DNA from 3 places in the Streptomyces sp. NBC_00669 genome. Region 2 is predicted to be linked to each of the others. Evidence: predicted binding sites of a transcription regulator. Region 2 holds the regulator's gene; each other region holds the start of a gene.
What was found. Region 2 encodes HrcA, which represses chaperone genes, less so after heat shock. Its sites were predicted from a motif close to TTNGCACTCNGNNNNNCNGAGTGCNAA; they were not measured.
Positions count from the first base shown of each region.

Region 1: groL (chaperonin GroEL) is a predicted target of HrcA. The motif match lies at 1,430-1,456, and genes of this name have one in related genera.
Region 3: groES (co-chaperone GroES) is a predicted target of HrcA. The motif match lies at 3,739-3,765, and genes of this name have one in related genera.

Region 1 is NZ_CP109018.1:5,460,524-5,467,690, forward strand. It holds gene thrC (threonine synthase) at 1-21, shown strand, start outside; gene OG896_RS22885 (MoaD/ThiS family protein) at 18-293, shown strand; gene OG896_RS22890 (cold-shock protein) at 795-998, shown strand; gene groL (chaperonin GroEL) at 1,579-3,204, shown strand; gene OG896_RS22900 (glutathione peroxidase) at 3,301-3,795, opposite strand; gene murQ (N-acetylmuramic acid 6-phosphate etherase) at 4,088-5,017, opposite strand; gene OG896_RS22910 (MurR/RpiR family transcriptional regulator) at 5,186-6,154, opposite strand; gene OG896_RS22915 (hypothetical protein) at 6,333-6,677, shown strand; gene OG896_RS22920 (DUF4031 domain-containing protein) at 6,685-6,969, shown strand.
Region 2 is NZ_CP109018.1:6,425,775-6,432,941, forward strand. It holds gene hemW (radical SAM family heme chaperone HemW) at 1-825, shown strand, start outside; gene OG896_RS27155 (DUF3097 domain-containing protein) at 862-1,692, opposite strand; gene OG896_RS27160 (MBL fold metallo-hydrolase) at 2,062-2,778, opposite strand; gene hrcA (heat-inducible transcriptional repressor HrcA) at 3,039-4,055, shown strand; gene dnaJ (molecular chaperone DnaJ) at 4,056-5,192, shown strand; gene OG896_RS27175 (nitronate monooxygenase) at 5,288-6,352, shown strand; gene OG896_RS27180 (16S rRNA (uracil(1498)-N(3))-methyltransferase) at 6,349-7,092, shown strand.
Region 3 is NZ_CP109018.1:3,646,380-3,653,546, reverse strand. It holds gene tsaB (tRNA (adenosine(37)-N6)-threonylcarbamoyltransferase complex dimerization subunit type 1 TsaB) at 1-463, shown strand, start outside; gene rimI (ribosomal protein S18-alanine N-acetyltransferase) at 511-1,062, shown strand; gene tsaD (tRNA (adenosine(37)-N6)-threonylcarbamoyltransferase complex transferase subunit TsaD) at 1,088-2,227, shown strand; gene OG896_RS14800 (hypothetical protein) at 2,224-2,484, shown strand; gene OG896_RS14795 (class I SAM-dependent methyltransferase) at 2,474-3,667, opposite strand; gene groES (co-chaperone GroES) at 3,913-4,221, shown strand; gene groL (chaperonin GroEL) at 4,356-5,978, shown strand; gene OG896_RS14780 (SDR family NAD(P)-dependent oxidoreductase) at 6,098-6,871, opposite strand; gene OG896_RS14775 (MOSC domain-containing protein) at 6,918-7,167, opposite strand, start outside.

The DNA of each region.
Region 1 (7,167 bases), 970 kb from region 2:
CGAGAGGCTGGCCTCGCATGAGTGCTTCCGTACGTATCCCCACCATTCTCCGCACCTACACCGGCGGCCAGGCCGAGGTGCCCGCCGAGGGTTCGACCCTCGCCGAGGTGATCGGCTCGCTCGAGCGCGATCACAAGGGCATTTCGGCGCGCGTGCTGGATGACGCAGGAAAGCTGCGGCGCTTTGTGAACGTGTATGTCAACGACGACGACGTGCGGTTTTCCCAAGGGCTGGAGACGGCCGTGCCGGATGGCGCGAGCGTCTCGATCATTCCCGCGGTAGCCGGCGGCTGAACCTCGCGGACGGACTTCGTCTCGGCGACCGAACCGGCCGTCGCCCAGCGGGAGTTGGTCCGCCAGTGCGGGTTCTGGCGGTTTGTGCCCCGTTCACCCCTTCGGGTGGACGGGGCATCCGCGTCGCAGGGCGGTAGTTGAAAAGTTGTACAGTTGCCGGAGGCAATCTCGCAGCGCGGACACCCGGTCGAGCCGGCTGCGGCGATTTATCGCCAAATTCACGAACGAATTCTCCCTTTCGCCCTTTATGTCCGGCCCGGGTTGCCCTGGCTTATCGTTTTTTCTCGGGCTATTTCCGATGGGTCGCGCCCAGAATTCTCGTCCGATTGACCTGTTGCAGACGGCATCCGTGCAGATACATTCAGCCGCGGTCGACGCGTTCCGGCGCACGCCCCCCAGGACCCCCACCTGTCGACGGTAAGGGGCGAACGGGTGGGTGAGGTCTGACCCGGGCCCGTGAAGTGCGGGGCCGCGATAGGGCCAGCAATAGGGGAGTTAGGAATGGCTCAGGGCACCGTCAAGTGGTTCAACGCGGAGAAGGGCTACGGCTTCATCGCGGTCGACGGTGGTGCGGATGTCTTCGTCCACTACAGCGCGATTCAAATGGACGGGTACCGCACCCTCGAAGAAGGCCAGCGGGTCGAGTTCGAGATCTCGCAGGGTCAGAAGGGGCCGCAGGCGGACATGGTCCGTCTCGCCGGCTGACTTCACGGCGCGTTCGGCCATCGACGCGACCTTTCACACGGAGGAGCCGCACCCCACGGGGTGCGGCTCCCCCTTTTTTCCCGCCCGCGGGGCTCCTCGCGGAAGGCGTGCGCCTTCCAGGGGGCGCTGGGGGCGCCTCCCAGGCGAAGCGCTGGGGAGGGGGTACCTTCCGGCGAGGCCGGCGGGAGAACCGCGCGAGCGACCGCCCACGGGCAGGTGGCCCGGCAACTCGCCGCGGGGGCCGGGCCGGCGGGCGCGGCGCGCCCCGCAAGCGGCCGAACGCGCAGGTCCGCGTGGGTGCGGCCCACGCCGCAAGGACGCCCCTGCCCATGGGGAGTGGGCGCCGCCCGTCCGCCAGGGCACCCCTCCCACGGGGGGTGGGCACCCAAGGACCGCTTGCACTCGCACAGGGAGAGTGCTAATCATTGGCGTTAGCACTCTCCCTGTGAGAGTGACAGCAGGGCCGGGTCGGTGAGGGTCGTACGGGTGCCGGGAAGGAACCGGTGGCCGGCGGTCCGTCCGTCGCGGGCACCACACGGTCCCGAGCGCAAACAACCCAGTCCGCGGAGGACACTTCACCATGGCCAAGATCATCGCGTTCGACGAGGAGGCACGGCGCGGCCTTGAGCGCGGGATGAACCAGCTCGCCGACGCCGTCAAGGTCACCCTGGGCCCCAAGGGCCGGAACGTGGTCCTCGAAAAGAAGTGGGGCGCCCCCACGATCACCAACGATGGTGTCTCCATCGCCAAGGAGATCGAACTCGAGGACCCGTACGAGAAGATCGGCGCCGAGCTGGTCAAGGAAGTCGCGAAGAAGACCGACGACGTGGCCGGTGACGGCACGACGACCGCGACCGTCCTGGCCCAGGCCCTGGTCAAGGAGGGCCTGCGCAACGTCGCCGCGGGCGCCAACCCGATGGCCCTCAAGCGCGGGATCGAGAAGGCCGTCGAGGCCGTCTCCGCCGCGCTGCTGGAGCAGGCGAAGGATGTGGAGACCAAGGAGCAGATCGCCTCCACCGCCTCCATCTCCGCCGCCGACACCCAGATCGGCGAGCTGATCGCCGAGGCCATGGACAAGGTCGGCAAGGAAGGCGTCATCACCGTCGAGGAGTCGCAGACCTTCGGGCTCGAGCTCGAGCTCACCGAGGGCATGCGCTTCGACAAGGGCTTCATCTCCGCCTACTTCGCCACCGACCTGGAGCGGATGGAGGCGTCGCTCGACGACCCCTACATCCTGATCGTCAACTCCAAGATCTCCGCGGTGAAGGACCTGCTTCCGCTGCTGGAGAAGGTCATGCAGTCCGGCAAGCCGCTGCTGATCATCGCCGAGGACGTCGAGGGCGAGGCCCTCTCCACCCTGGTGGTCAACAAGATCCGCGGCACCTTCAAGTCCGTCGCCGTCAAGGCCCCGGGCTTCGGTGACCGCCGCAAGGCCATGCTCGGCGACATCGCCATCCTCACCGGTGGCACCGTCATCTCCGAGGAGGTCGGCCTCAAGCTGGAGAACGCGGGCCTCGACCTGCTCGGCCGCGCCCGCAAGGTCGTCATCACCAAGGACGAGACGACCATCGTCGACGGCGCCGGTGACACCGAGCAGGTGGCCGGCCGGGTCAACCAGATCCGCGCCGAGATCGAGAACAGCGACTCGGACTACGACCGCGAGAAGCTCCAGGAGCGCCTGGCGAAGCTGGCCGGCGGCGTGGCCGTCATCAAGGCCGGTGCCGCCACCGAGGTCGAGCTCAAGGAGCGCAAGCACCGCATCGAGGACGCGGTGCGCAACGCCAAGGCCGCCGTCGAGGAGGGCATCGTCGCCGGTGGTGGCGTGGCCCTGCTCCAGGCGTCCGCCGTCTTCGAGAAGCTGGAGCTGGAGGGTGACGAGGCGACCGGCGCTGCCGCCGTCAAGATCGCCCTCGAGGCCCCGCTGAAGCAGATCGCGGTCAACGCCGGCCTCGAAGGCGGCGTCGTGGTGGAGAAGGTGCGCAACCTCACCCCCGGCCACGGTCTGAACGCGGCCACCGGTGAGTACGTCGACCTCGTCGCCGAGGGCATCATCGACCCGGCGAAGGTGACGCGCTCCGCGCTGCAGAACGCGGCCTCCATCGCCGCGCTCTTCCTCACCACCGAGGCGGTCATCGCCGACAAGCCCGAGAAGGCGGCCCCCGCGGGCGCCCCGGGTGGCATGCCCGGCGGTGACATGGACTTCTGATCCCCCCGGATCGGCGTCCAGCACACGCGTGACGACGGCGCCCCCTCCCTTCGAAGGGAGGGGGCGCCGTCGCGCGTGCGGGAAGGCGTGCGCGGATCAGCCCTGGAGCACGGACTCGACCGCGGCGCGCAGTTCGGGGTCCTGCGGGGTGATGCCCGGACGGAAGCGGGCGACGACCTGGCCGGCCGGGTCGACCAGGAACTTCTCGAAGTTCCACTGCACGTCGCCGGCCTCGCCCTCGGCGTCCGCCTGGCCGGTCAGCGTCCGGTAGACGGGGTGCCGGTCGGGGCCGTTGACCTCGACCTTGTCCGTCATGGGGAAGGTCACACCGTAGGTCGTGGAGCAGAACTCCTGGATCTCCGTGTTCGTGCCCGGCTCCTGCCCGCCGAACTGGTTGCAGGGGAAGCCGACGACGGTGAAGCCCCGCCCCGACAGCTCCTTGTGCAGCTCTTCCAACGCGGTGTACTGCGGGGTCAACCCGCACTGGCTGGCGACGTTCACCACGAGTGCGGCTTTTCCGCCGGTCAGTCGGCCGAAGGTGGTCTCCTCGCCTGCCAGTGTGGTCAGGCCCAGCTCATTCAGATCGCTCATGCCCCCATCATGCTCCACCCGTCCCGGGGGGAAGCGACCCACCGGGGTGGTGCGTTCTGTCGGCCCCGGGACCACCCGCCGGTGGTGGGCTTGTCGCGACGTTCTCCCCCTGGCTTCGCCGGGAGGTACCCCCACCCCCAGAGCTTCGCCTGGGAGGTGCCCCCAGCGCCCCTGGTTCGTGCGGCTCCTTCCGCGGAAGAAGCCGCAGTTGCTCAGGGGCGCGGGGAACTGCGCGCGCAACCACCCACTGACAGGTGGTCCCTGAACCGGCTGAACACGGCACCCCGGTGGGTCAGTTCACCGCGTCAAGCGCTTCGCGGAGGTGGCCGCCGGAGGCGGCGAGGAGGCGGAGGGCGGTCGGGGCGTCCACCTTCGCCAGCAGGGCCAGGATCGCCGGCTTGACCTCGCCGTCGGTCGCGCTGAGCGCCTCCTCGATGGCGGCGTCGGCCGCACCCGTGGCGAGGGCGACGATACGGCGCGAGCGCGCCCGGAGCTTCTCGTTGGACGCCCGCACGTCGACCATCAGGCTGCCGTAGGTCTTGCCGAGCCGGATCATCGTGATCGTCGAGAGCATGTTGAGCACGAGCTTCTGGGCGGTGCCGGCCTTCAACCGGGTGGAGCCGACCACGAGTTCGGGCCCGACCACCACCTCGATGCCGTGGTCGGCGGCCGCGGCCAGCGGCGACCCGGCGTTGCAGGACAGCCCGACGGTCAGCGCACCGGTCCGGCGGGCGGCCTCGACCGCGCCGAGGGCGTACGGCGTGCGCCCGGACGCGGAGATCCCCACCACGCTGTCGGCTTCGGTGAGGTCCAGCGCGGCCAGGTCCGCCGCCGCGAGTTCCTTGCTGTCCTCGGCACCCTCGATCGAGGTGACCATGGCCGCCGGGCCGCCCGCGATCAGTCCGACCACCTCGCGTCCCGGCGTGGTGTTGAAGGTCGGCGGGCACTCGCTCGCGTCGAGTACGCCCAGCCGTCCGGCGGTGCCGGCGCCGGCGTAGACCAACCGGCCGCCGCGGCCCATGCGTTCGGCGATGCCGTCGATGGCGGTCGCGATCAGCGGCAGCTGCTGGGCGACGGCGGCCGGCACGGTGAGGTCCTCGCCGTTCATGATCCGCGCGATCTCCAGTGTGGACAGCCGGTCGATCTCGGCGAGTTCGGGTCGGAACGCCTCCGTGGTGAGCGTCTCCAACTCCCGGCGCAACTCGGTGTACTGGTCGGTCATGTGCGGCTCGTTCGTCCTTCTCGGGTGGCTGGCGCGATGCGGGGGGATGGGTGAAGCACGGTGGGTGCGGCGAGCACGGCGCCAAAGGGGTGAGGGTCGGGTCGATCGGGTCGGTCGGGTCGCCGGCGGCGGGTGGAGCACGGGCCGGCGGCGGGAGGGGCGTCGCGGTCAGCTGGGGCGCGGCGCGCGGTGGGTGTGCCGGTGGGCCAGGGCCTCGTAGGAGGCGGACAGCGCGGGTGCGGCCTCGTCGTAGGTGCGCTGCGCCACGCCTATGAACAGGCAGTCCACCACCAGGAGTTGGCTGGTGCGGCTGGACATCGCGGCTGGTCTCAGCTCGCTCTCCCGCGAGCAGGAGGTGGTGAGCACCACGTCGGCGTACTGCGTGACCGGGCCGTCGGCACGGCCGCTGATCGCGATGGTGGTGGCGCCGCGGTCGAAGGCGACCCGCAGCGGTTCGATGACGTCCTGCGTGGTGCCGGAGTGCGTGATCGCCAACGCCACGTCGCCGGGCCGTAGTTGTACGGCGTTGGTGACCGCCAGGTGCGGGTCGATGTGGGCGTGCGCGATCAGCCCGATCCGCAGCAGCTTCTGCGCCAGGTCCTGGCCGACCAGTCCCGACGCGGCGATTCCGTACACGTCGATCCGCCGGGCGACCGCCAACGCGGCCACCGCGGCCTCCAGTTGGGCGGTGTCGAGCTGGGACGCGGTGTCGGCGAGGGTCTGCTGCTCCTCCAGCGCGAGCTTGGTGACCACGTCGCCGAGCGGGTCGTCGACGGCGATGTCGGCGGTGACGGCGGGTGCGGCGCCGGTGGCCTGGTGGGCGGCGAGCGCGGCGAGCGCGAGCCGCAGGTCGCGGTAGCCGGGGTAGCCGAGCAGGCGAGCGGTGCGGACGACGGTCGCCTCGCTGGTCCCGGTGCGGACCGCCAGCGCGGTGACGGTGAGGTGCGAGCAGCCGGCCGGGTCGCTCGCGACGGCTTCGGCGACCCGCTGCATGGAGCGGGTCATCGAGGGCGCGAGAGTGCGGACCTTGGCGGCGAGGGCCCCGGGGTCGGGGGCCGTGACTGGTGCGGGCGCGCCGGGTACGCCCCGGAGGGCGCGGACGCTCGGGGAGAAAGTTTCCTTCACGCTATAGGTCACCCTCTGAAAGGTATTTTCACCTCCGCTGCCGCGTCAACCCCGCAGCGCCGGGTGGCGTCGAGGAGCCGTCCAGGAGCGTGGTAGACGGGCGCGCGGACCGCGACCCCCGGGGCGTCTCGAACGGGCCGGCCGCGGTGGCCATGGCGGGGTCGCGCGCCGCCGGTTGCACAATAGACGGATGGAAGCCGCCCTCCACGACGCCCGCGCGCGCGTCCTCGCCGACATGAAAGCCTGCGACGTCGCCGACGCCGAGATCGTCTCGCTGCTGGAGGACGCGCTGAGCAAGCGCCGGTGGTGGCTGGAGCAGTGGCCGCAGGGCGCCGAGTTCGTGCCGGGGCTGCTCGCGCAGGACGTGCAGGACGCGCTGCTGGAGACGCACGGCCGGTGGCCGCTGTGCCCGCTGTGCGACGACCCGCACGCCCTGGCGGTCGAGCCGGAGCTGGGCGCGGACCCGCACTGGGTGTGCGAGGTCCGGGGCGAGGCGGTCGCCGCCGTCGGGGCGCTGGGCGCGCTGGGCGGGTGAGGCGCGGATGACCGTCTACATCGATCCGCCGACCTGGCCGGGCCACGGCCGGGTCTGGTCGCACCTGGTGAGCGACAGCTCCTACGCCGAACTGCACGCGTTCGCACGGCGGTTGGGTGCGCCGCAGCGCGCGTTCGAGCGGGACCACTACGACATCCCGTCGGCCGACTACCCCGAGGCGGTGCGGCTGGGCGCGGTCGAGATCGGCAGCAAGGAACTGGTGCGGCGGCTGACGGAGGCGGGCCTGCGCCGCAGGAAGCCGCCGCCGGGCGGACCCGCGCCCGCCCGCTGAGCCGAGGCGCGCCACCGCACTGGCGCCGGCTCCGGGCGCCCCGCCGATGCGGTGACGGTCGGCCTCGTCACGGTTCCGGTGGGCACCGCGGCCTGCCTGCCCGCTCGCGCTGCGCCTGCTGCCGCGCAGGGCCCCGGCGGACGCGTTTGGCCACTACGGCTGACCCGCCCGGCGAAAAGGGCGCAGCTCCCCGCCCCG
Region 2 (7,167 bases):
GTCGACCCGGCCTATCTGGCCGGACTGCGGGCCGCCGGCTTCAACCGGATCTCGTTCGGCATGCAGAGCGCCCGGCAGCACGTGCTGAAGGTGCTGGACCGCACGCACACCCCCGGCCGCCCCGAGGCGTGCGTCGCCGAGGCCCGCGCCGCCGGGTTCGAGCACGTGAACCTCGACCTGATCTACGGCACCCCCGGCGAGAGCGACCAGGACTGGCACGCGTCGCTGGACGCGGCGATCGGCGCCGAGCCCGACCACGTCTCGGCGTACGCGCTGATCGTGGAGGAGGGCACCGGGCTGGCCCGCCGCATCCGGCGCGGCGAGGTGCCGATGACCGACGACGACGTGCACGCCGACCGCTACCTGATCACCGAGGAGCGGCTGTCGGCCGCGGGCTTCGGCTGGTACGAGGTCTCGAACTGGGCCACCGGGCCCGCCGCGCGCTGCCGCCACAACGAGCTGTACTGGACCGGCGCGGACTGGTGGGGCGCGGGTCCCGGCGCGCACAGCCACGTCGGCGGGGTGCGCTGGTGGAACGCCAAGCACCCGGGCGCCTACGCGCAGGCCCTCGCCGAGGGGCGCACCCCCGGGGTCGGCCGGGAACTGCTCGGCGCGGAGGACCGGCGGGTGGAGCGGGTCCTGCTGGAGCTGCGGCTCGCCGACGGCTGCCCGCTGGCGATCCTCGCGGAACAGGGCGCGAAGGCCGCCGCCCGCGCGGTAAGGGACGGTCTCCTGGAGCCCGGCCCTTACGCGGAGGGCCGCGCCGTCCTCACGCTGCGCGGCCGGCTGCTCGCCGACGCCGTGGTCAGGGACCTGGTCGACTGACGCCCGCGGCCGGCCGCCCCGGCGCCGCCTCCCGCACTACGGCGCCGTCACGAAGTCGATCAGGTGCTCCACGGCCCCCAGCAGCTCGGGCTTGAGGTCCTTGTACGACGCCACCGACGCCAGGATGCGCTGCCACGCCTCGCCCGTGGTGAGGTCCGTCCAGCCCAGCGCCCGGCACACGCCCGTCTTCCAGTCCTCCCCGCGCGGCACCCGGGGCCACTCCGGGATGCCGACCGACGACGGCTTCACGGCCTCCCACACGTCGATGTACGGGTGGCCGACCACCAGCACGTCGGCGCCGGTGACCGACGCGGCGATCCGGGACTCCTTGGAGCCCGGCACCAGGTGGTCCACCAGCACGCCGAGGCGGGCGTCCGGGCCGGGCGAGAACGCCGAGACGATCGCGGGCAGGTCGTCGACGCCCTCCAGGTACTCCACGACGACGCCCTCGACCCGCAGGTCGTGGCCCCACACCCGCTCCACCAGCTCCGCGTCGTGGCGGCCCTCCACGTAGATCCGCCCGGCCCGGGCGACCCGTGCCTTCGCGCCCGTCACGGCGATCGAGCCCGACGCCGACAGCAGCGGGCCGCGCGGGGCCGGTGCGGCCGCGCGCGGGCGTACGAGGGTCACGGTGCGGCCGTCGATCAGGAAGCCGCGCGGCGCCATCGGGAACACCCGCAGCTTGCCGAAGCGGTCCTCCAACGTCACGGTCAGGCCCTCGGCGGTCTTCTCGACCCGGACCACGGCTCCGCAGAACCCCGTGCTCACCTCTTCGACCACCAGGTCCCGCTCCGCGGCCACCTCCGGCGCCGCGTCGGACTTCTTCCAGGGCGGGGTGAGGTCAGGGTCATAACTCCTGCTACGCATGCGGATGATCGTAGGGCCTGACCCCCCGGGTTTCCCGGATCTCCCGCCCCGGGACCACCCGTCGTGCCCGCCCCCCACGGCAACCCGCCGTCCTGGCTGCCCCCGGAGCTTCGCCTGGGAGGCACCCGCACACACCCAGGGGCGCGGGGAACTGCGCGCTCAGCAGGCCACCGGGCCGAGGACGGGGACGGCGGGCAACCAAGACGGCGGGAACCCGAAGGGGCGCGGGGAACTGCGCGCTCAGCAGGCCACCGGGTCGAGGACGGGGACGGTGGGCAACCAAGACGGCGGGAACCCGAAGGGGCGCGGGGAACTGCGCGGCAAGCCACCCACCGAGGGGTGGTCCCGGGGCCGACAGGACGGGGCAGCCTAGGGGGTCAGGGCATCCCGCAACCCGCGGACGAAGCGGGCGTCGACCACCGCGCCGTGCCCGGGGACGTAGCGGGCCGTCTCGCCCCCGAGGGCGAGGAGGGCGTCGAGGGTGGCCGGCCACTCCGCCGGGAGGGCGTCGGGGCCGGCCTGGGGCTCCCCGGACTCCTCGACGAGGTCCCCGCAGAAGACCACCGTGGGATCGCTGGCCGTGGCGCCGGGCACGTGCACGACGAGGTCATGGCCGGTGTGCCCGCGGCCGGGGTGGACCAGCAGCACCGGGCGGTCGCCGAGGTCGAGGGCGAGCCGGTCGTCGACCAGGTGCGTCGGGCGGCGCAGCGCGGCGGCCGCGTCGGCCGCCTCCGCGGGGTCGGTGCCGTGCGCCACCGCGTCGGCGCGCAGGACGTTGCCCTCGCGCCGCAGCAGACCGTCGAGCGCGCGCTGCCCGTACACCTCGGCGTCCGGGAAGGCCGCGGTGCCGAAGACGTGGTCGAAGTGCCCGTGGGTGAGCACCACGTGGGTGACCGGGCGGCCGGTCAGCGCCTCGGCCTGGGCGCGCAGCTCCGCCCCCTCGCGCAGCGTGGACCCGGTGTCGACCAGCAGCACCCCGTCCGCGCCGACCACCAGCCCGATGGTCACGTCGAGGTGCGGCAGCCGCCGCCTGGCGACTCCCGGCGCGAGGTGCTCCCACACCGACCCGCTGTCCGCATCGCTCACGACTCGACGCTATCGCCATGCCCGCCGCGCCGCGCGCCGCACCCCCGGGACCCGCCCCGGTCGCGCGCGGTACGGTACCCACCCCGTGCGGCACCGTACGTACCGCGCGTATCGCCCGTACCGCCCGCCGCGCGAGACCGTATCCCCGGCGCTCTTGCCGTGCCCTTGCCGCCGCGCCGTACACTGACTGCGGGAGCGCTGGCACTCGAAACGGAGGAGTGCCAGGCCGCAGGGCCGGGACGCCGGGTTGGAGGTGCGCGATGTTGAGCGAACGCAGGCTGGAAGTGCTGCGTGCCATCGTTCAGGACTACGTCGGCACCGAGGAGCCGGTCGGTTCCAAGGCGCTCACCGAGCGGCACTCGCTGGGGGTGTCCCCGGCCACCGTGCGCAACGACATGGCGGTCCTGGAGGACGAGGGGTACATCGCGCAGCCCCACACCAGCGCCGGCCGTATCCCCACCGACAAGGGCTACCGGCTCTTCGTCGACAAGCTCGCCGGCGTCAAGCCGCTGTCGGGCGCGGAGCGGCGCGCCATCCAGAACTTCCTCGAAGGCGCCGTCGACCTCGACGACGTGGTGGCCCGCACCGTGCGGCTGCTCGCGCAGCTCACCCGGCAGGTCGCCGTCGTGCAGTACCCGTCGCTGACCCGCTCGTCGGTGCGCCACGTGGAACTGCTCTCGCTCGCGCCGGCCCGGGTGATGCTCGTGCTGATCACCGACACCGGCCGGGTCGAGCAGCGGATCATCGACTGCCCGGGGCCGGTCGGCGAGACGGTCCTCGCGGACCTGCGCGCCCGGCTCAACAGCCGTGTCACCGGCTGCCGTTTCCCCGAGGTGCCGCCGCTGGTGCAGGACCTGGCGGACAGCTTCGACCCCGACGACCGCCCGTCGGTCGCCACGGTGCTCGCCACCCTCCTCGAAACCCTCGTCGAGGAGAAGGAGGAGCGGATCATGCTGGGCGGCGCGGCCAACCTGACCCGGTTCCACCACGACTTCCCGCTCACGATCCGGCCGGTGCTCGAAGCGCTCGAGGAGCAGATGGTGCTCCTCAAACTCCTCGGAGAGACCGCCGACGGCACCATGACGGTCCGGATCGGGCATGAGAATTTTCACGAGGGCCTCAATTCCACCTCCGTGGTGGCGGTCGGCTACGGTTCGGGCGACGAGGCAGTCGCCAAGCTAGGCGTGGTCGGACCGACCCGCATGGACTACCCCGGAACGATGGGAGCGGTACGCGCAGTGGCACGTTACGTCGGACAGATCCTGGCGGAGTCGTAGGTGGCCACGGACTACTACGCCGTACTCGGCGTACGCCGCGACGCGGGCCCGGACGAGATCAAGAAGGCCTTCCGCCGCCTCGCCCGCGAACTGCACCCGGACGTCAATCCGGACCCGAAGACGCAGGAGCGGTTCAAGGAGATCAACGCGGCCTACGAGGTCCTCTCCGACCCGCAGAAGAAGCAGGTCTACGACCTCGGCGGCGACCCGCTGTCCGCCGCGGGCGGGGGCGGCGGCGCGGGCGGCTTCGGCGCGGGCTTCGGCAACTTCAGCGACATCATGGACGCCTTCTTCGGGCAGTCCTCGCAGCGCGGCCCGCGCTCGCGCACCCGGCGCGGCCAGGACGCGATGATCCGGCTGGAGATCGAGCTGGACGAGGCCGCGTTCGGCACCACCAAGGACATCCAGGTGGACACCGCGGTCACCTGCGGCACCTGCAACGGGGAGGGCGCCGCGCCCGGCACCTCCGCGCAGACCTGCGACATGTGCCGCGGTCGCGGCGAGGTCTCGCAGGTCACCCGCTCCTTCCTCGGCCAGGTCATGACCTCGCGGCCGTGCCCGCAGTGCCAGGGCTTCGGCACCGTGGTGCCCACCCCGTGCCCGGAGTGCGCGGGTGACGGCCGGGTGCGCTCCCGGCGGACCCTGACGGTGAAGATCCCGGCCGGCGTCGACAACGGCACCCGCATCCAGCTCGCCGGCGAGGGCGAGGTCGGCCCCGGCGGCGGCCCGGCCGGCGACCTGTACGTGGAGATCCGCGAGCTGCCGCACGCGGTCTTCCAGCGCCGCGGTGACGACCTGCACTGCACCGTCACCATCCCGATGACCGCGGCCGCGCTCGGCACCAAGTGCCCGCTGGAGACGCTGGACGGCCTGGAGGAGGTCGACGTGCGGCCCGGCACCCAGTCCGGCCAGTCGATCCCGCTGCACCAGCGCGGCATCACCCACCTGCGCGGCGGCGGGCGCGGCGACCTCATCGTGCACGTCGAGGTGGTCACCCCGCACAAGCTCGACGCCGACCAGGAGGACCTGCTGCGGCGGCTGGCGAAGCTGCGTGGCGAGGAGCGGCCCACCGGGCAGTTCGCGCCCGGCCAGCAGGGGCTGTTCTCCCGGCTGAAGGACGCCTTCAACGGGCGGTGAGGACGCCGTTCGCGGGGCGGGCCCGCCGTTGGCGGTCTCCCGCCCCGGCCACCCCGCGGCACCTGGCGCGGCACCCTACGTGACACGATGACCACATGCCCGCGTTGACCGATCTTTCCTCCTATTCGGCGTACCCGATCGTGCAGGCCCCGATGGCCGGCGGCGCGTCCAACCCGCGGCTGGCGGCCGCGGTGGCGGGCGCCGGCGGCCTCGGCTTCCTCGCCGCCGGGTACAAGACGTCCGAGGCGATGTACCAGGAGATCCGGCAACTGCGGGACGCCACGTCGCAACCCTTCGGGGTGAACTTGTTCATGCCGCAGCCCGGCACCGTCGATCCGTCCGCGGTCGAGGTCTACGCCGAGCAGCTCGCCGGCGAGGCCGCCTGGTACGGCACGGCGCTCGGCGACCCGGAGGCGGGCTCCGACGACGGGTACGACGCCAAGGTGGCGATCCTGCTGGAGGACCCGGTGCCGATGGTGAGCTTCACCTTCGGCTGCCCCGACCGGACCGTGCTGGACGCGTTCGCGAAGGCCGGCACCTACACCGTCGTCACCGTCACCACGCCCGCGGAGGCGCTGGCCGCCCAGTGGGCCGGGGCCGACGCGCTGTGCGTGCAGGGCGTCGAGGCCGGCGGCCACCAGGGCACCCACCGCGACGACCCCCAACTCGACGGCACCGGCTTCGGGTTGCTGTCGCTGATCACGCAGGTCCGCGAGGCGGTGCAACTGCCGATGATCGCCGCCGGCGGGCTGATGCGCGGCGAGCAGGTCGCCGCCGTGCTCGCCGCGGGCGCCGCCGCGGCCGCGCTCGGCACCGCGTTCCTGGTCTGCCCGGAGTCCGGCGCGTCCGCCCTGCACAAGCGGGCGGTCACCGACCCGGTGTACGCCCGTACCGAGTTGACCCGCGCGTTCACCGGCCGCCCGGCCCGCGGCCTGCTCAACCGCTTCGTCCGCGAGCACGGCCGCTACGCCCCGGCCGGCTACCCGCAAGTGCACCACCTGACCCAACCCGTTCGCCGGGCCGCCGCCGACCTCGGCGACCCGCAGGCGATGGCGCTGTGGGCCGGGCAGGGCCACCGGCTGGCCCGGGAGCTGTCGGCGGGCGCGCTCGTGGAGACCCTGGTCGCCGAACTCCACGCCGCTCAGGGGACCCACGCATGACCGCCCCTGTCTTCCTGGTCGGCCCCGACGCGCTCGACGGCTCCCCGGCGACGGTACGGCTCGACGGCGCGGAGGGCCGGCACGCGGTGTCGGTGCGGCGGCTCCAGGTCGGGGAGGAGATCGTGCTGACCGACGGGACCGGGCGCGGGGCCAGCGGCGTGGTCGCCGCGGTCACCGGCAAGGACGTCCTCGACGTCGAGGTGCGCGAGCCGCGCGCCGAGCCGGCGCCGGCCGTGTCGGTCACCGTCGTCCAGGCGCTGCCCAAGGGCGACCGGGGCGAACTCGCCGTGGAGACCATGACCGAGGCCGGGGTAGACGCGCTGGTGCCGTGGGCGGCGGCCCGCTGCGTGACGCAGTGGCGCGGCGAGCGCGGCGCGAAGTCCCTGGCGAAGTGGCGCTCCACCGCCCGGGAGGCCGCCAAGCAGGCCCGGCGGCTGCGGTTCCCCTCGGTCGCCGAGCAGGTGACGACACGTCAGCTCTGCGCGCTGCTCGCCGCCGCCGACTTCGCCGCGGTGCTCCACGAGGAGGGCTCCGCCCCGCTGGCCGGCGCCCGGCTCCCCACCACCGGTTCCGTGGTGCTGGTGGTCGGCCCCGAGGGCGGCGTCGCCCCGGAGGAGCTGGCCCTGTTCGCGGACGCCGGCGCGGCCGCCTACCGGCTGGGCCCCACGGTGCTGCGCACCTCGACGGCGGGAGTGGCGGCCGTGTCGCTGCTGATGGCCCGAACGGGCCGCTGGTCGTAGGGCGCCCCGCGCCCCCGGGTGGGTGACCCTCTTCTCGCGGAGGGAGCCGCACTCGCTCAGGGGCGCGTGGGGCCC
Region 3 (7,167 bases), 2.8 Mb from region 2:
GTACACCGGGCTGCGGGTCGGCCTGGTCACCGCCGCGTCCTTCGGCGACGCCCTCGGCGTTCCGGTGCACGGCGTCTGCACGCTGGACGGGCTGGCCTGGGCGGCCGGCGAGGCGGGCCTGGACGGGCCGTTCGCGGTGGCCACCGACGCGCGCCGCAAGGAGGTGTACTGGGCGCGGTACGACGGCCCGCTGCACCGGGTGGGCGAGCCCGCCGTGGACCGCCCGGCCGACATCGCCGCCGAAGTCGCGGGGTTGCCCGCGGTCGGCGCCGGCGCCGCGCTCTACCCCGACGTCTTCACCGACCACCGCCCCGACCCCGCGCACCAGTCGGCCGGTGCGCTCGCCGCGCTCGCCGCCCACCGGCTGGCCGCGGGCGAGACGTTCCCGCCGGCCCGGCCGATGTACCTGCGCCGGCCCGACGCCCAGGTGCCGGCCGGCTACAAGGCGGTACTGCCGAAGTGACCGAGCGAACCGGCGGCGCCCCCGCGGGCGGCGCCACCCTGCGCGCCATGCGCTGGTGGGACCTGGACGCCGTACTCGCCCTCGAACACGAACTCTTCCCCGAGGACGCGTGGTCGCGCGGCATGTTCTGGTCCGAACTCGCCGATGCCCGGCACCCGTCCGCCAGCCGCACCTACGTCGTCGCCGAGGAAGCCGTCGAGGAAGCCGTCGAGGAAGCCGTCGAGCAGGCCGGGGCGCAGGCCGCCCCGGACCCGCCCGGCGCCGCCCCGGCCGGCACCCCGCGGATCGTCGGCTACGCCGGTTTCGCGGCGATCGCCGGCACCGGCGACGTGCAGACCATCGCCACCGCCCGCGACCAGTGGGGCAGCGGCCTCGGCGGCCGGCTGCTCACCGAGCTGCTGCGGGCCGCGACCGCCGCCGAGTGCCACGAGGTGCTGCTGGAGGTGCGGGTGGACAACGCCCGCGCCCAGCGGCTCTACCAGCGCTTCGGCTTCGAGCCCATCGGCGTGCGCCGCGGCTACTACCAGCCCGGCAACGTGGACGCGCTCGTGATGCGGCTGGCCGATCCCGCGCAGACCTTCGCCGCCGACCTTCGTTGAGGAATTCTGAGGATCTGAGGAACTGATGGCTGACGAACCCCTGGTCCTGGGTATCGAGACCTCCTGCGACGAGACCGGCGTCGGCATCGTCCGCGGCCACACCCTGCTCGCCGACGCGGTCGCCTCCAGCGTCGACGAGCACGCCCGCTACGGCGGGGTGGTGCCCGAAGTCGCCAGCCGCGCGCACCTGGAGGCGATGGTCCCCACCATCCAGCGCGCCCTGAAGGACGCCGGGGTCAGCGCCCGCGACCTCGACGGCATCGCGGTCACCGCCGGGCCCGGGCTGGCGGGCGCGCTGCTGGTCGGCGTCTCGGCCGCCAAGGCGTACGCCTACGCGCTCGGCAAGCCGCTGTACGGGGTCAACCACCTCGCCTCGCACATCTGCGTCGACCAGCTCGAACACGGCGCGCTGCCCGAGCCGACGATGGCCCTGCTGGTCTCCGGCGGCCACTCCTCGCTGCTGCTCGCCCCCGACATCACCAGCGACGTCCGCCCGCTCGGCGCGACCATCGACGACGCGGCCGGCGAGGCGTTCGACAAGGTCGCCCGGGTGCTCGGCCTCGGCTTCCCCGGCGGGCCGGTGATCGACCGCTACGCCCGCGACGGCGACCCGCGGGCGATCGCCTTCCCGCGCGGCCTGACCGGCGGCCGCGACCCGATCTACGACTTCTCCTTCTCGGGCCTGAAGACCGCCGTCGCCCGCTGGGTCGAGGCGCGCCGCCGGGACGGCGAGGACGTACCGGTCGCCGACGTGGCGGCGTCCTTCCAGGAAGCCGTGGTCGACGTGCTGACCCGCAAGGCCGTCCGCGCCTGCAAGGACAACGGCGTCGACCACCTGATGATCGGCGGGGGAGTGGCCGCCAACTCCCGGCTGCGCGCGCTCGCCCTTCAGCGGTGCGAGGACGCCGGCGTCCTGCTGCGGGTGCCGCGCCCCGGGCTGTGCACGGACAACGGCGCCATGGTCGCCGCGCTCGGCGCCGAGATGGTCGCCCGCGGCCGCTCGGCCTCCACCCTGGACCTGCCGGCCGACTCCTCGCTGCCGGTCACCGAGGTCTCGGTGCCCGGCCACACCCACGACGAGCAGCACCCCCACGACCACGGCCACGCACATCCCCACGACCACGACCATGTGCACGAGTTGAGCAAGGACAACCTGTACGGATGACCGTCACGCTGATGTGGGAGGCGGCCGCGGCCGACGACCGCGGCGCCGAACTCCTGGACTGGGCACGGCGGCAGGAGCTGTCCGGCGCGCCCGAGCGGGTGGAGTACCTGACCGCGCCCGGCGACCGGGTGCTCGTCATCACCTGGTGGGACGCGCCCTACGGCGCCGAGCTGCCCGAACTCCCGGACCCGCCGGCGGAGTTGGTCCGCCGTCAGGTGCACCGCTGGCGGTTCGTGTCGGTCGCGGTCAGACCCTGATCCGGCCGTCCCACGCCACCGGCTCGCCGACCAGCATCGCCGGCGCCCCCGCCATCCGGGTCAGGAACACCGTCGCCTCGTGCGGCCCCCGCGGCCGTACCCGGCGCCTCAACTCCTCGGGTTCCATGGCGAATCCGCGCTTCTTCACGGTCAGCCGCCCCACCTCGCGCTCCCGCAGCAGCGCCTTGAGCCGCTTGAGCCCGAACGGCAGCGCGTCCCGGATCTCGTACGCCGCCGCGTACGGCGTCGGGTGCGGCGCGTCGCCGGTCACGTACGCGATGGTCGGGTCGATCAGCCCGCCGCCCACCTCGTCCGCCACCAGGGCGACCAGGTGCGCGCGGATCACCGCGCCGTCCGGCTCGTACAGGTACCGCCCCACCGGCCGCACCGGCGGGTCCGGCGGCAGGCCGCGCGCGGCGAGGTCCGCCCCGCCCGGCAGCAGCGTGGCGCGTACGGTGCCGGGCGCGGTGCCGAACCACAGCGCCGCCTCCTTCACCTCGCCCCGGTCCGAGACCCACTCCGCCTCCGCGTCCTGGGGCACCGCCTCGTGCGGGATGCCCGGCGCCACCTTCACCGCGGCGTGCGGGACGGTGCGTGCCGCCGCCAGCGCCCAGGACAGCGGCGGGGAGTACGCCTCCGGGTCGAACGTGCGGCCCCGGCCCGAGCGGCGCGCCGGGTCCACGAACACCGCGTCGTACCCGGCGGTGTCCACCTCCGCGACGTCCGCGCAGCGCACCTCGATCCGGTCGGCCAGGCCCAGTCCGTCGGCGTTCGCCCGGGCCACCGCGCAGGTGAGCGGGTCGCGGTCCACCGCCAGCACCTCGATGCCGGCGCGGGCCAGCGCGACCGCGTCGCCGCCGATGCCGCCGCACAGGTCGGCCAGCCGCCGTACGCCCAGCGCGCGGAAGCGCTCCGCCCGGTGCGCGGCGACCGACGCGCGGGTCGCCTGCTCGACGCCGTCGGGCGTGAAGTACATCCGCGCGGCGTCCTCGGCCGCGAACTTCGCCGCGGCGCGCTGCCGCAGCCGGCTCTGCCCGAGGGCGGCGGAGACCAGCGCGATGTCGTGGGTGCGCCGCAGCCGGGTGGCGGCCGCCAGTTCGTCGGCGGGGTCCAGTTCACGCAGCTCGGCGAGCAGGGCCTGCCCCTCGGGGGTGAGCAGCGCGTCGAAGTCCTCGGGATTCACCCGCCCATTGTCCGCGCCCCGGGCGAACCCCCTTGGACGGGGCCGCGGGTACACCCGTATGTGCGGCGCCGCTGGCACTCCGCTTGACCGAGTGCTAAGCGCGTCCTAGTCTCGGTTCTGGCACTCGGCACCGCTGAGTGCCAGAACTCAGCGACGGGCAGGTCCGGCACCCGCGACGACGGGCCTACCAGGTCGCCGACCCAGACAGACACTCCCGTGAGCCCTTTGAAGGGGGAGGTCGGATCGTGACGACCGCCAGCACCAAGGTTGCCATCAAGCCGCTTGAGGACCGCATCGTGGTCCAGCCGCTCGACGCCGAGCAGACCACGGCCTCGGGCCTGGTCATTCCGGACACCGCCAAGGAGAAGCCCCAGGAGGGCGTCGTCCTGGCCGTGGGCCCGGGCCGCTTCGAGGACGGCAACCGGCTGCCGCTCGACGTCGCCGTCGGCGACGTCGTGCTCTACAGCAAGTACGGCGGCACCGAGGTGAAGTACAACGGCGAGGAGTACCTCGTCCTCTCGGCCCGCGACGTTCTCGCGATCATCGAGAAGTAATTTTCCGGCTTCACCACCAGCCGTGATCCCGCCCCGGATTCTCCGCGCCCTCTTCCGGCCGGGGCCGGGGCGGTTTCGTTGACCGTCCTCACTGACTGACGACGACATACGAGTAGACGAGGTAGTTCGCAGGCATGGCCAAGATCCTTAAGTTCGACGAGGACGCCCGTCGCGCCCTTGAGCGCGGTGTCAACAAGCTCGCCGACACCGTGAAGGTGACCATCGGCCCCAAGGGCCGCAACGTCGTGATCGACAAGAAGTTCGGCGCCCCGACCATCACCAACGACGGCGTGACCATCGCCCGCGAGGTGGAGATCGAGGACCCGTACGAGAACCTGGGCGCCCAGCTCGTCAAGGAGGTGGCGACCAAGACCAACGACATCGCGGGTGACGGCACCACCACCGCGACCGTGCTGGCGCAGGCGCTGGTCCGCGAGGGCCTGCGCAACGTCGCCGCCGGCGCCTCCCCCGCCGCGCTGAAGAAGGGCATCGACGCGGCCGTCAAGGCGGTCTCCGACGAGCTGCTCTCCTCCGCCCGCGCGATCGAGGGCAAGGAGGACATCGCCGCCGTCGCCGCCCTGTCCGCGCAGGACAAGCAGGTCGGCGACCTGATCGCCGAGGCGATGGACAAGGTCGGCAAGGACGGTGTCATCACCGTCGAGGAGTCCAACACCTTCGGGCTCGAGCTGGACTTCACCGAGGGCATGGCCTTCGACAAGGGCTACCTGTCGCCGTACTTCGTCACCGACCAGGAGCGGATGGAGGCCGTCCTCGACGACCCGTACATCCTCATCCACCAGGGCAAGATCGGTTCGATCCAGGACCTGCTGCCGCTGCTGGAGAAGGTCATCCAGGCCAACTCCTCCAAGCCGCTGCTGATCATCGCCGAGGACGTCGAGGGCGAGGCGCTCTCCACCCTCGTGGTCAACAAGATCCGCGGCACCTTCAACGCGGTCGCGGTCAAGGCCCCCGGCTTCGGTGACCGCCGCAAGGCCATGCTGGGCGACATCGCCACGCTGACCGGCGCCACCGTCATCGCCGAGGAGGTCGGCCTCAAGCTCGACCAGGCCGGTCTCGACCTGCTGGGCTCCGCCCGCCGGGTCACCGTCACCAAGGACGAGACCACCATCGTCGACGGTGCCGGCGACAAGGCCGAGATCGAGGGCCGGGTCGGCCAGATCAAGGCCGAGATCACCACCACCGACTCCGACTGGGACCGCGAGAAGCTCCAGGAGCGCCTCGCGAAGCTGGCCGGCGGCGTCTGCGTGATCAAGGTCGGCGCGGCCACCGAGGTCGAGCTGAAGGAGAAGAAGCACCGCCTGGAGGACGCGATCTCCGCGACCCGCGCGGCCGTCGAGGAGGGCATCGTCTCCGGCGGTGGCTCCGCGCTCGTGCACGCGGTCAAGGTGCTCGGCGACAACCTGGGCAAGTCCGGCGACGAGGCCACCGGTGTCGCCGTCGTGCGCCGCGCCGCGGTCGAGCCGCTGCGCTGGATCGCCGAGAACGCCGGCCTGGAGGGCTACGTCATCACCTCCAAGGTCGCCGAGCTCGACAAGGGCCACGGCTTCAACGCCGCCACCGGCGAGTACGGCGACCTGGTCAAGGCCGGCGTCATCGACCCGGTGAAGGTCACCCGCTCCGCCCTGGAGAACGCGGCGTCCATCGCCTCCCTGCTGCTCACGACCGAGACCCTGGTCGTCGAGAAGAAGGAAGAGGAGCCGGAGGCCGCTGCCGGCGGTCACGGCCACAGCCACTGACGCACACCCGCGTCCGAGGCCCCTTGAGGCCCCGAGGGCCCGCCACCCCGTTCACGGAGTGGCGGGCCCCGGTCGTTCCCGCGGGCGGGTTCCCGCGGTGGCCTGCCCTCGCCGCGCGGTCAGCCCTTCGGGTCGAACCGGCCGGTCCGGCTGGAGGCCGCGCCGAAGAGGGCCGGCGGCACATGGCGGGCGAGCGAGACCGCCACCTTGTAGCGGGCCGACGGCACGCTGATCGTGCGGCCCCTGGCCAGGTCGCGCAGGGCGGTGGCGACGACCGCGTCCGCGTCGAGCCAGGCCCACGACGGCAGCCGGGAGGCGTCCATGCCGGCCCGGGCGTGGAACTCGGTGCGCACGAACCCCGGGCACAGGGCGAGGAAGCGCACCCCCGAGCCGCGCAGTTCGTGCGACAGCCCTTCGGTGAACCGCACCACCCACGCCTTGCTCGCGCCGTACGTGCCGCGCGGCACGTAGGCCGCGACCGAGGCGACGTTCACCACGAAGCCGCGCCGCCGCTCCCGCATCCCCTCCACCGCGGCCGTGGTCAGCCGCAGCACCGCCTCGCAGTGCACCTTGATCATCCGCACCTCGTCCTCGACGGGCACGTCGAGGAACGTGCCGCCGTGGCCGAACCCGGCGTTGTTCACCAGCACGTCCACCGGCCGGGCGGAGTCGCGCAGCCGCGCCTCGACCGCCTCGATCCCGGTGTCCGTCGCGAGGTCGGCGGCCAGCACCTCCACCTCGACGCCGTGCCGCTCGCGCAGGTCCGCCGCGAACCGGGCGAGCCGGTCGGCGTTCCGGGCGACCAGCACCAGGGCGTGATCGTCGGCGGCGAGCCGGCGGGCGAAGGCCGCGCCGAGGCCCGCGGTCGCCCCGGTCACCAGAGAAGTCGTCATACCGCCACCCTAGAAGGGCCGGGCCGCGCCTGGCGCCCCGCCGCGGTCAGCGGTCCAGCCGCCGCCGGATCTGCGCCCGGTCCGCGGCCGGGAAGGCGGCCAGGTCGACCAGCAGCGGCAGCAGTTCGGGCTCGCTGGTCACCGCGCGGAACGCCACCGCCACGGTCACCTCGTGCGCCGGCCGGTCCACCACGTCCACCGCGTCGCCCGCGCTGACCTCGCCCGGCTCGATCACCCGCAGATACGGTCCCGGCCGCGCGGCCCGCACGAACCGCCGGGTCCACCCGCCCTCCGCC